DNA from 2 places in the Bacillus sp. AFS053548 genome. Region 2 is predicted to be linked to the other one. Evidence: riboswitches for the same ligand, from Rfam matches in the RefSeq annotation. Region 2 holds a riboswitch; the other holds the start of a gene.

Region 1 (4,387 bases), on a different contig from region 2:
CTTCAGACAATTCTTCAGCGAAGGATATCGTTGTGTTTCCGCATCTAACGATTGATAATGACGCGCATAAAGTAATTGTTGAAGGGGAAGAGATCAGTTTAACGCCAAAAGAATACGAACTACTGTTGTTTTTAGCTAAGGCACCTGACAAAGTATTTGATCGTGAAACATTATTAAAATCAGTTTGGCAATATGATTTTTTCGGCGATTTACGTACCGTAGACACACATGTAAAACGACTGCGAGAAAAATTAAGTAAAAGCTCTGAGGATGCTGCGAAAATGATCGTCACTGTTTGGGGAGTCGGTTATAAATTTGAAGTAGGTCAGGAGTAATGATCGTAAGAAGTTTAGTTGGGAAGCTTTGGCTGACAATTATCTTACTAGTCTCTCTTGTATTATCATTCTTGACCTTTGTATTAATAGGATTTTTTGAAAAATTTTATATTGACCTTCAAGTACAGAATATGAAAGATGATGCCACGAAAATTGCACAATTAATAGAAAATGGTCAGCCACTTTCCAATATTGAGTATTTGTCAAATAATATTGTTAGTAGATATTCAAGAGTAATCATTTCTATTGACGGTCAAGAGCCATGGTATTCAAATAATACATATGGGATACAGGAGCTACCTTTTAAAGAAATAAAAAATGATGAAATCTTAAATAAAACGTTAACTGATAATAAAGAGGTCAGTAAAAGACTTGTTTATGGCGAAAATAGTGAGAGAGAAAAATTAGTAGTGGGTGTTCCGTTACATACTAACTCCAAAAATGGAGCTGTATTTATATACCAAACATTACAACCTGTAAAAGTGATGATTCATCAAACGACTAATTTTGTCTTGCTCGCGGCATCGATTGGGATCGTGTTAACAACATTTTTCTCATTCTTTCTTTCTTCTAAAATTACAGCACCTCTTAGAAAGATGAAAGAAGTTGTAAGTAGTATGACTTCAGGAAATTTTAATGTAAAAGTACCAATCCATTCAAATGATGAAATTGGAGAACTTGCGTATTCATTTAATAAGATGAGTAAACAATTAAATTTTAATATGAATGCATTAAAACAAGAGAAAGAGAAAGTCTCTAATATTATTACAAGTATGGTAGATGGTGTAATTTCGATCGATAAAGAAGGTCAAATCGTGACATCAAATCCACCAGCTGAACGTTTTTTGAAAATGCTTAATGATGATCAGTTTGAAGAACCCTCTTCTCTAGTTTTAACGAAGGAACTATTAGATTTATTTGTATTAGTAGTCGAAAGTGAGAAAAAGCAATTTATAGAATTAAATTTCGATCAAGGTAATTGGCAAGTTTTAATGTCGCCCCTTTATAATCAAACAAATATAAGAGGCGTTGTAGCGGTGATTCGGGATGTTACAGAACAAAGACGTTTAGAAAAGATGAGAAAAGATTTTATAGCTCATGTTTCTCATGAACTACGTACGCCTATTTCTTTATTACAAGGTTATAGTGAAGCGATTGTTGATGGTGTAGCAGAATCCAAGGAAGAAATGCAAGAATTGTCACAAATCATTTATGATGAGTCACTTAGAATGGGTCGATTAGTAAATGATTTGTTAGATTTAGCAAGAATGGAGAACGGCTTTACTGAATTAAATAGAGAGTACGTTCCTCTAGTACAATTTGTAGATCGAATTTTACGCAAGTTTAAAGGTTTAGCAAAGGAAAAAAATATTAAGCTCTTTGGAGAAATCGACAACATCTCACATTTAAATATCTACATAGATGAGGATCGAATGGAACAGGTTTTTACAAATTTAATTGATAATGCTATAAGACATACGAATGAAAATGGAAGAATAATTGTTTCTGTAAATCAAAATGAACGATCAACTACATTTAATTTTATTGATTCAGGTGCAGGCATTTCAAATGAAGATTTACCATTTGTATTTGAACGTTTTTATAAAGCGGATAAAGCTCGTACAAGAGGTAGAAGTGGCACAGGTTTAGGTTTATCAATCGTTAAAAATATTGTAACAGCACATGGTGGATCGATTCAGGTCTATAGTGAAGTAGGACAGGGAACGACATTTAAAGTTAAAATACCGCATAATTTACGAATGAACGAAAAAGATGTAGAGTAATCTTGTTTCATATAAAACATATATCCATTAAGTTTAGAGACAAAATCTCTGCTAAACACATAAAAAAACAAAAAAAGGCTAGTAAAATAATAAACATCTAAAGAAAATAATTGAATTCTTACCAAATTTATCTTACGATTGAATTAATGAAATAATGATGAGTTTAGTGCAAGTTTTTGCTTAAAAGGGAATCTGGTATAATCCAGAACTGTCCCCGCAACTGTAATGTGGACGAAACGAATAGCCACTGTTCGAATGAATGGGAAGGTCGGAGTAGGTTGAAACAAAGTCAGTAGACCTGCTAAATTCATCCTTGTTCAATTCTTCGGGGAGTAAGAATTTGAAGCAGCAGTTGCAAGACTTCTTGTATATAAATGTTGTTTCAGCCCCGTTCAAAATGAATGGGGTTTTTTTTATGCTTTCCAAATATATTAGGAGGATTTAAATGAAGAAGTTTTTATCAAGTTTGATCATTATGTTATTGTGTTTAGGATTATTTGGTTGTAATAATGATACGACACAAAAAAAATCGAATGTAAGTAAGAGTGAACAAGCAATTTTTCCAATGACTGTAAAAGATGCAACGAACAAAGAAATTAGCTTTAAAGAGGCACCTAAAAGAATAGTATCACTTATTCCAAGTAATACTGAAATCTTGTTTTCTATTGGTGATGGCAAGGATGTAGTAGGGGTAACAGATTTTGACAATTATCCAAAAGAAGTAAAGTCAATTGATAAAGTTGGCGGAAATAATGCCGATATGACATATAATGTTGAAAAAATTATTTCATTAAAACCTGATTTAGTTTTAGCACATGAATCAAGTTTAGGAATTTCTGCTGACGGTTTAGAACAGATAAAACAAGCGGGGATTAATGTTTTTGTCGTGAAAAATGCTGCAACTATTAATGATGTGTATGATACAATTCAACAAGTTGGAGAAATCACGGGAAAAACTGAGCAATCGAAAAAAGTAGTTACTGGTATGAAAACAAAATTAGATGAAATTAGCAAAAAAACAGCTAAAGCAACTACAAATCCAAAGGTTTGGCTTGAGATATCAGGACCACCAGAAATATATACAGCAGGTAAAGGTACGTTCCTAGATGAAATGCTTTCGATTGTTCATGCTAAAAACGTAGCTGAAAGTGAAAAAGGTTGGGTTAAGTATAGTGAGGAATCAGCAATTAAAGCGAATCCTGATGTGATTTTAACAACTTATGGATATTATGTTCCAAATTTAGAAAAAACTGTAATGGCTAGAAAAAACTGGCAAACAGTAAACGCAATTAAAAATCACCGTGTATATGATGTAAATTCAGATACAACATCTAGACCTGGTCCAAGACTTGCAGAGGGAGTCGAAGCAATTGCAAAGGCGGTTTACCCAGAGCTTTATAAATAATACATATTCAATCTTTTTAATTCCAATTATCTTATTAATTTTTTTATTTATTTTAGGGGTTTCGATCGGTTCTACATCGATTCCCTTTTCTTCTATTATTTCTAGCTTTTCAGATGCTCTATTTAAAACAGATTATGTTCCAGCTGATATTCAAACAATTGTCATGAATATACGAGTGCCAAGGGTTATGTTAGCTGGATTAGTCGGTGCGTGCCTTTCGTTGGCAGGTGTTGCATTTCAGGGAATACTTAAAAATCCATTAGCTGATCCTTTTACTTTAGGTGTTTCTTCAGGCGCCTCTGTAGGAGCTGTTATAGTTTTGTTTTTCCAAATAAGCTTACCTTTTGTAACATATTTCACATTGCCACTTGTTAGTATATTATTTGGGTTTGGCACACTCATCTTATTAATACTATTTGTTAGAAAACTAGATCGATCTCTTAGTGTAGAGACAATTATATTAGGTGGCATTATAATAAGTTCATTTTGTTCTGCATTATTATCATTATTTATAACTTTTTCAAATAATGAATTACGTGTAGTAATTGGATGGTTAATGGGTAATATTGGTGGAAGGGGCATTCAGTACTCTCTTAGTTTATTACCGTTTTTAATCATTTCTTTCTTAATTTTATTTAGTCAAAATAGGCAGTTAGATGCGATGACATTTGGTAGTACAAATGCAAAACATATCGGAATTGATGTAAAAAAATCCACTTATTTAATTTTGTTAACAGGTAGTATTTTATCTGGTGCAGCAGTAGCAGTATCGGGAACAATTGGATTTGTAGGATTAGTTGTTCCGCATTTTACTAGAACTATGGTAGGGCCATTACACAAAAAATTACTTCCATTATCGATGA
Region 2 (4,387 bases):
GTATCAGACTATTATTTTGGTTCTTATGGGGCAATATTATTAGGTTTAATGATTACAGTGGCATGTTTGACTACAAGTGTAGGTCTAATCACTGCTTGTTCTACTTTTTTTCAAGAATTGTTTCCAGCCATTTCTTACAAAAAAATTGCGATCATTATGACTGTATTTAGTACACTTATAGCAAATATAGGGTTAACACAGCTAATTAAAGTTTCAATTCCTGTATTAATGACACTATATCCTATCGCTATATCCTTAATTTTCTTAACATTCTTACACTATACTTTTCAAGGTAGGTCAGAAGTGTATCAAGGCAGTTTGATCTTAACTTTTATTGTGAGTCTATTTGATGGGTTAAACTCTGCTGGAATACAAATTGAAGTAATTCATCATTTTTTCAATAAGTACCTCCCGTTGTATAGTTTAGGTTTAGGTTGGATATTTCCAGCTATTATTGGTGGTTTTATTGGTTATTTTATTAGTATTTTACTTAAGAAAAATAAGGAAAATATTCCTAGTTCAATTCGAAAGATAAGTTAATTATAGGAACATAAAGAAGCTTTTTAACTGTAAATATTCTTAATAAGTTAGTAATGGTTTTAGGGGAGAAGTTTTTAAGATTGATTCAAAAAGTGACACTTGTTTCATCAGAAAGGGGAGGAAGTAGAATGGCACAAAAGGAATTGAAAAAAGGTTTGAAAGCGCGCCATATTCAGATGATTGCTTTGGGCGGAACAATCGGTGTAGGTTTATTTATGGGTTCAACGAGTACAATTCATTGGACAGGCCCATCAGTAATGCTTGCTTATGCAATTTCGGGGATTTTTATCTTCTTCATTATGCGTGCAATGGGGGAAATGCTATACCTAGAGCCAAGTACAGGTTCATTTGCGACATTTGGCCATAAATATATACACCCTTTAGCAGGGTATATGACTGCTTGGAGTAATTGGTTCCAGTGGGTTATCGTTGGAATGTCAGAAATTATTGCAGTTGGGGCATATATGAAGTATTGGTTTCCAGACCTACCTGCTTGGATACCAGGAATTATTGCAATTGTGATTCTTGGTGCAGCAAATTTAATTTCCGTTAAATCATTTGGTGAATTTGAATTTTGGTTTGCAATGATTAAAGTCGTTACGATTTTATTAATGATTGTTGCAGGGTTTGGTCTTATTTTCTTCGGTCTTGGAAACGGTGGAAATGCGATTGGTTTATCTAACCTTTGGAAAAATGGCGGATTCTTTACAGGTGGTTGGTCAGGTTTCTTCTTTGCACTTTCACTAGTTGTTGGAGCTTATCAAGGCGTTGAATTAATTGGTATTACAGCTGGAGAAGCAGAAAATCCGAAAAAAACGTTAAAAGAAGCGATCCAAAGTCTTATTTGGCGTATTTTAATCTTCTATATTGGTGCTATTTTTGTAATTGTAACAGTTTTCCCTTGGGATCAACTAAATTCGATTGGTAGCCCGTTTGTTGTAACTTTTGCAAAATTTGGTATTACAGCTGCAGCTGGAATTATTAACTTTGTCGTAATCACTGCTGCATTGTCTGGTTGTAACAGTGGTATTTATAGTGCAGGTCGCATGCTTTATACATTAGGTATAAATGGACAAGCACCAAAATATTTTACAAAAGTCTCAAATAACGGAGTGCCTTTATTCGGTACGATCGGTGTACTAATTGGTCTAGTAATTGGCGTTATTTTAAATTTTATTGCACCAAAAAACTTATTCGTGTATGTATACAGTGCAAGTGTACTTCCTGGGATGATCCCATGGTTTGTCATTTTAATTAGTCATATTCGTTTCAGAAAAGTAAAAGGAGATGAAATTAAAAATCATCCTTTTAAAATGCCTTTTGCACCATTTACTAACTACTTAACATTAGCCTATTTAGTTATGGTATTAATCGGTATGTGGTTTAATGATGACACACGTATCTCACTTATTGTAGGGATTATTTTCTTGGCAATCCTTGTCATTTGTTTCTATGCTTTTGGTATCGGAAAACGTGAACCATTAGATGCTCAAGCAGATGAAGAAATAGCTAATTAATACATCACTTAGTTTGATGGTAAGATGTTCCTTTGAAAAATAGCTATTCAATAAAAATATAAATTTGATAAACAATCAATGCGTTCGTATGATTAGATCAAACAGTAATTAAACTGGATGAAATTATTATACGAACGCATTTTTTAATTACCTGAATAACTAAATCGACAGCATTTATTTAACCCAAAATAAAAATTTTTTTAAATTAGTACGAAAAATAAAAAATAAATATTTTGACTATTTTTGCATTTTATGACAAAATGATGAAAACTAAATAGTAGGGAATAGGTGTAAATGAAGTTCAAAGTTTGAAATCATTTACTTAAAAGGGAAGTTTGGTTTAATTCCAACACGGTCCCGCCACTGTAATAGAGGAGTAAATATGAAGATGCCACTTATTAATATAGGGAAGGCTTTTATTTACAAAGATTCTTAAGTCAGGAGACCTGCCTATTCTAACGACGCTGTTTGACCTACGAGAGATAGGGAGGTGCCTTATGGAAAGAAAGCTTAAGTTAACGTATTCTAATTATTTATGTTTTCCAACTTAAAGGCATTTTTGTCTCTTATGAGATAAAAATGCTTTTTTATTTTAGTTAAAAGGAGAGGGAAAAGATGGTACAAATAAGTAATCTAGGATATCCGAGAATTGGTGAAAATCGTGAGTGGAAAAAAACGTTAGAAAGCTTTTGGCAAAAGAAAATTAATCAAGAAGAATTTGAGAAGGAAATGAAATCACTGAGATTAAGCTCAATAAAGAAACAGCACGATTTAGGTGTGGAGCTAGTCCCTGTAAACGATTTTACGATTTATGATCATGTGTTAGATTTTGCTACTATGTTTGGTTGGATTCCTGGTCGATTTGGTCAAGTAAATGAAAGACCAAGTCTAGATACGTATTTTGCATTAGCAAGGGGTAGTAAAAACATTGTAGCTTGTGAAATGACGAAATGGTTTAATACAAACTATCACTATATCGTTCCTGAATATCAAAAAGAGAAGCAATCTAAATTGCTATTCAATAAGCCATTAGAAGCATACAAAGAGGCTTTAATTGAGCTTGGTATAAAAACGAAACCTGTCATTCTAGGAATCTATTCATTTGTACAGTTAGCAAAAGGTTACCAGGAAGAAGAAAAACGAAACATAATAAATAATCTAGTAAACCTTTATATACAAATGCTTAAAGAGCTAGAGAATGAAGGTGTTGAATGGGTCCAAATTGATGAACCATGTTTTGTGTTAGAAGAGTCAAGCAAAGATATTCGTTTTATGAAAGAAGTATATGATCAAATCGCAAAAGCTGTACCTACATTATCAATCATGCTTCAAACTTACTTTGAAGCAGTTGAACAATATAAAGAACTAATTTCATTCCCAGTAGCAGGCATTGGTCTTGATTTTGTTCACGGTAAAGATGGAAATTTAGAGTCGATCCTGAAGTACGGATTTCCAAATGACAAGGTACTAGGCGTAGGAATACTTAATGGGCGTAATATTTGGAGAAATGATTTAAATGATTCCATTGATTTTTTAAATTCTCTTAAAAAAGAAATAAGTCCAAAAGATTGGTGGATTCAACCGTCTTGTAGTTTGCTTCATGTACCAGTTACAAAAGTTGAAGAGAATTTATTAAATGAAACATTGTTCGAGGCATTATCGTTTGCCGATGAAAAATTAGAAGAGTTAGTTATACTAAAAAGTTTATTAATAAACAAAGCGAGCATGTTTGATAATGAAGTTAAATATGCAAGTAATTGTTTAGGAAATTTAAAACAACTTAGCGAAAAAAATCATTTAACTCGTGATGAATTAGAATCCATTAATGAAGAAGATTTTAGAAGACCAGTACCATTCCATTTAAGATATCCATTACAAAATAAAGTAATGAATTTACCGATTTTACCAACGACTACAATTGGAAGTTTCCCTCAAACGAAGGAAATTAAACAAATAAGACAGCAATGGCGCAAAAGAACGATCGATGATTCAGAATATATGAATCAAATTAAATTGAAAATTAAAGAATGGATTGAAATTCAAGAAAATATTGATATGGATGTATTAGTACATGGTGAGTATGAGCGTACGGATATGGTTGAATATTTTGGTGAGAAACTAGAGGGATTTGCATTTACGAAAAAAGCTTGGGTTCAATCTTATGGATCGCGCTGTGTTAAACCGCCAATTATTTTTAGTAAAGTGGAATTTACAAAGCCAATTACTGTAAATGAAACTGAGTATGCACAAAGCTTAACAGCTAAACCAGTCAAAGGGATGTTAACAGGTCCAGTTACAATATTAAATTGGTCGTTTGTTCGTGAGGATCG

Evidence for each region. Region 2 has a riboswitch for cobalamin ahead of metE (5-methyltetrahydropteroyltriglutamate--homocysteine S-methyltransferase). Riboswitches for the same ligand answer to the same signal wherever they lie in the genome.
Region 1: another riboswitch for cobalamin. It lies ahead of CN946_RS04625 (ABC transporter substrate-binding protein); the one in region 2 lies ahead of metE (5-methyltetrahydropteroyltriglutamate--homocysteine S-methyltransferase).

What each region holds. Positions count from the first base shown of each region.
Region 1 is NZ_NUHI01000006.1:159,709-164,095, forward strand. Features, by position in the region: gene CN946_RS04615 (response regulator transcription factor) at 1-335, shown strand, start outside; gene CN946_RS04620 (ATP-binding protein) at 335-2,119, shown strand; cobalamin riboswitch at 2,267-2,439, shown strand; gene CN946_RS04625 (ABC transporter substrate-binding protein) at 2,565-3,524, shown strand; gene CN946_RS04630 (FecCD family ABC transporter permease) at 3,490-4,387, shown strand, end outside.
Region 2 is NZ_NUHI01000026.1:42,479-46,865, reverse strand. Features, by position in the region: gene brnQ (branched-chain amino acid transport system II carrier protein) at 1-540, shown strand, start outside; gene CN946_RS13705 (amino acid permease) at 669-2,057, shown strand; cobalamin riboswitch at 2,327-2,525, shown strand; gene metE (5-methyltetrahydropteroyltriglutamate--homocysteine S-methyltransferase) at 2,673-4,387, shown strand, end outside.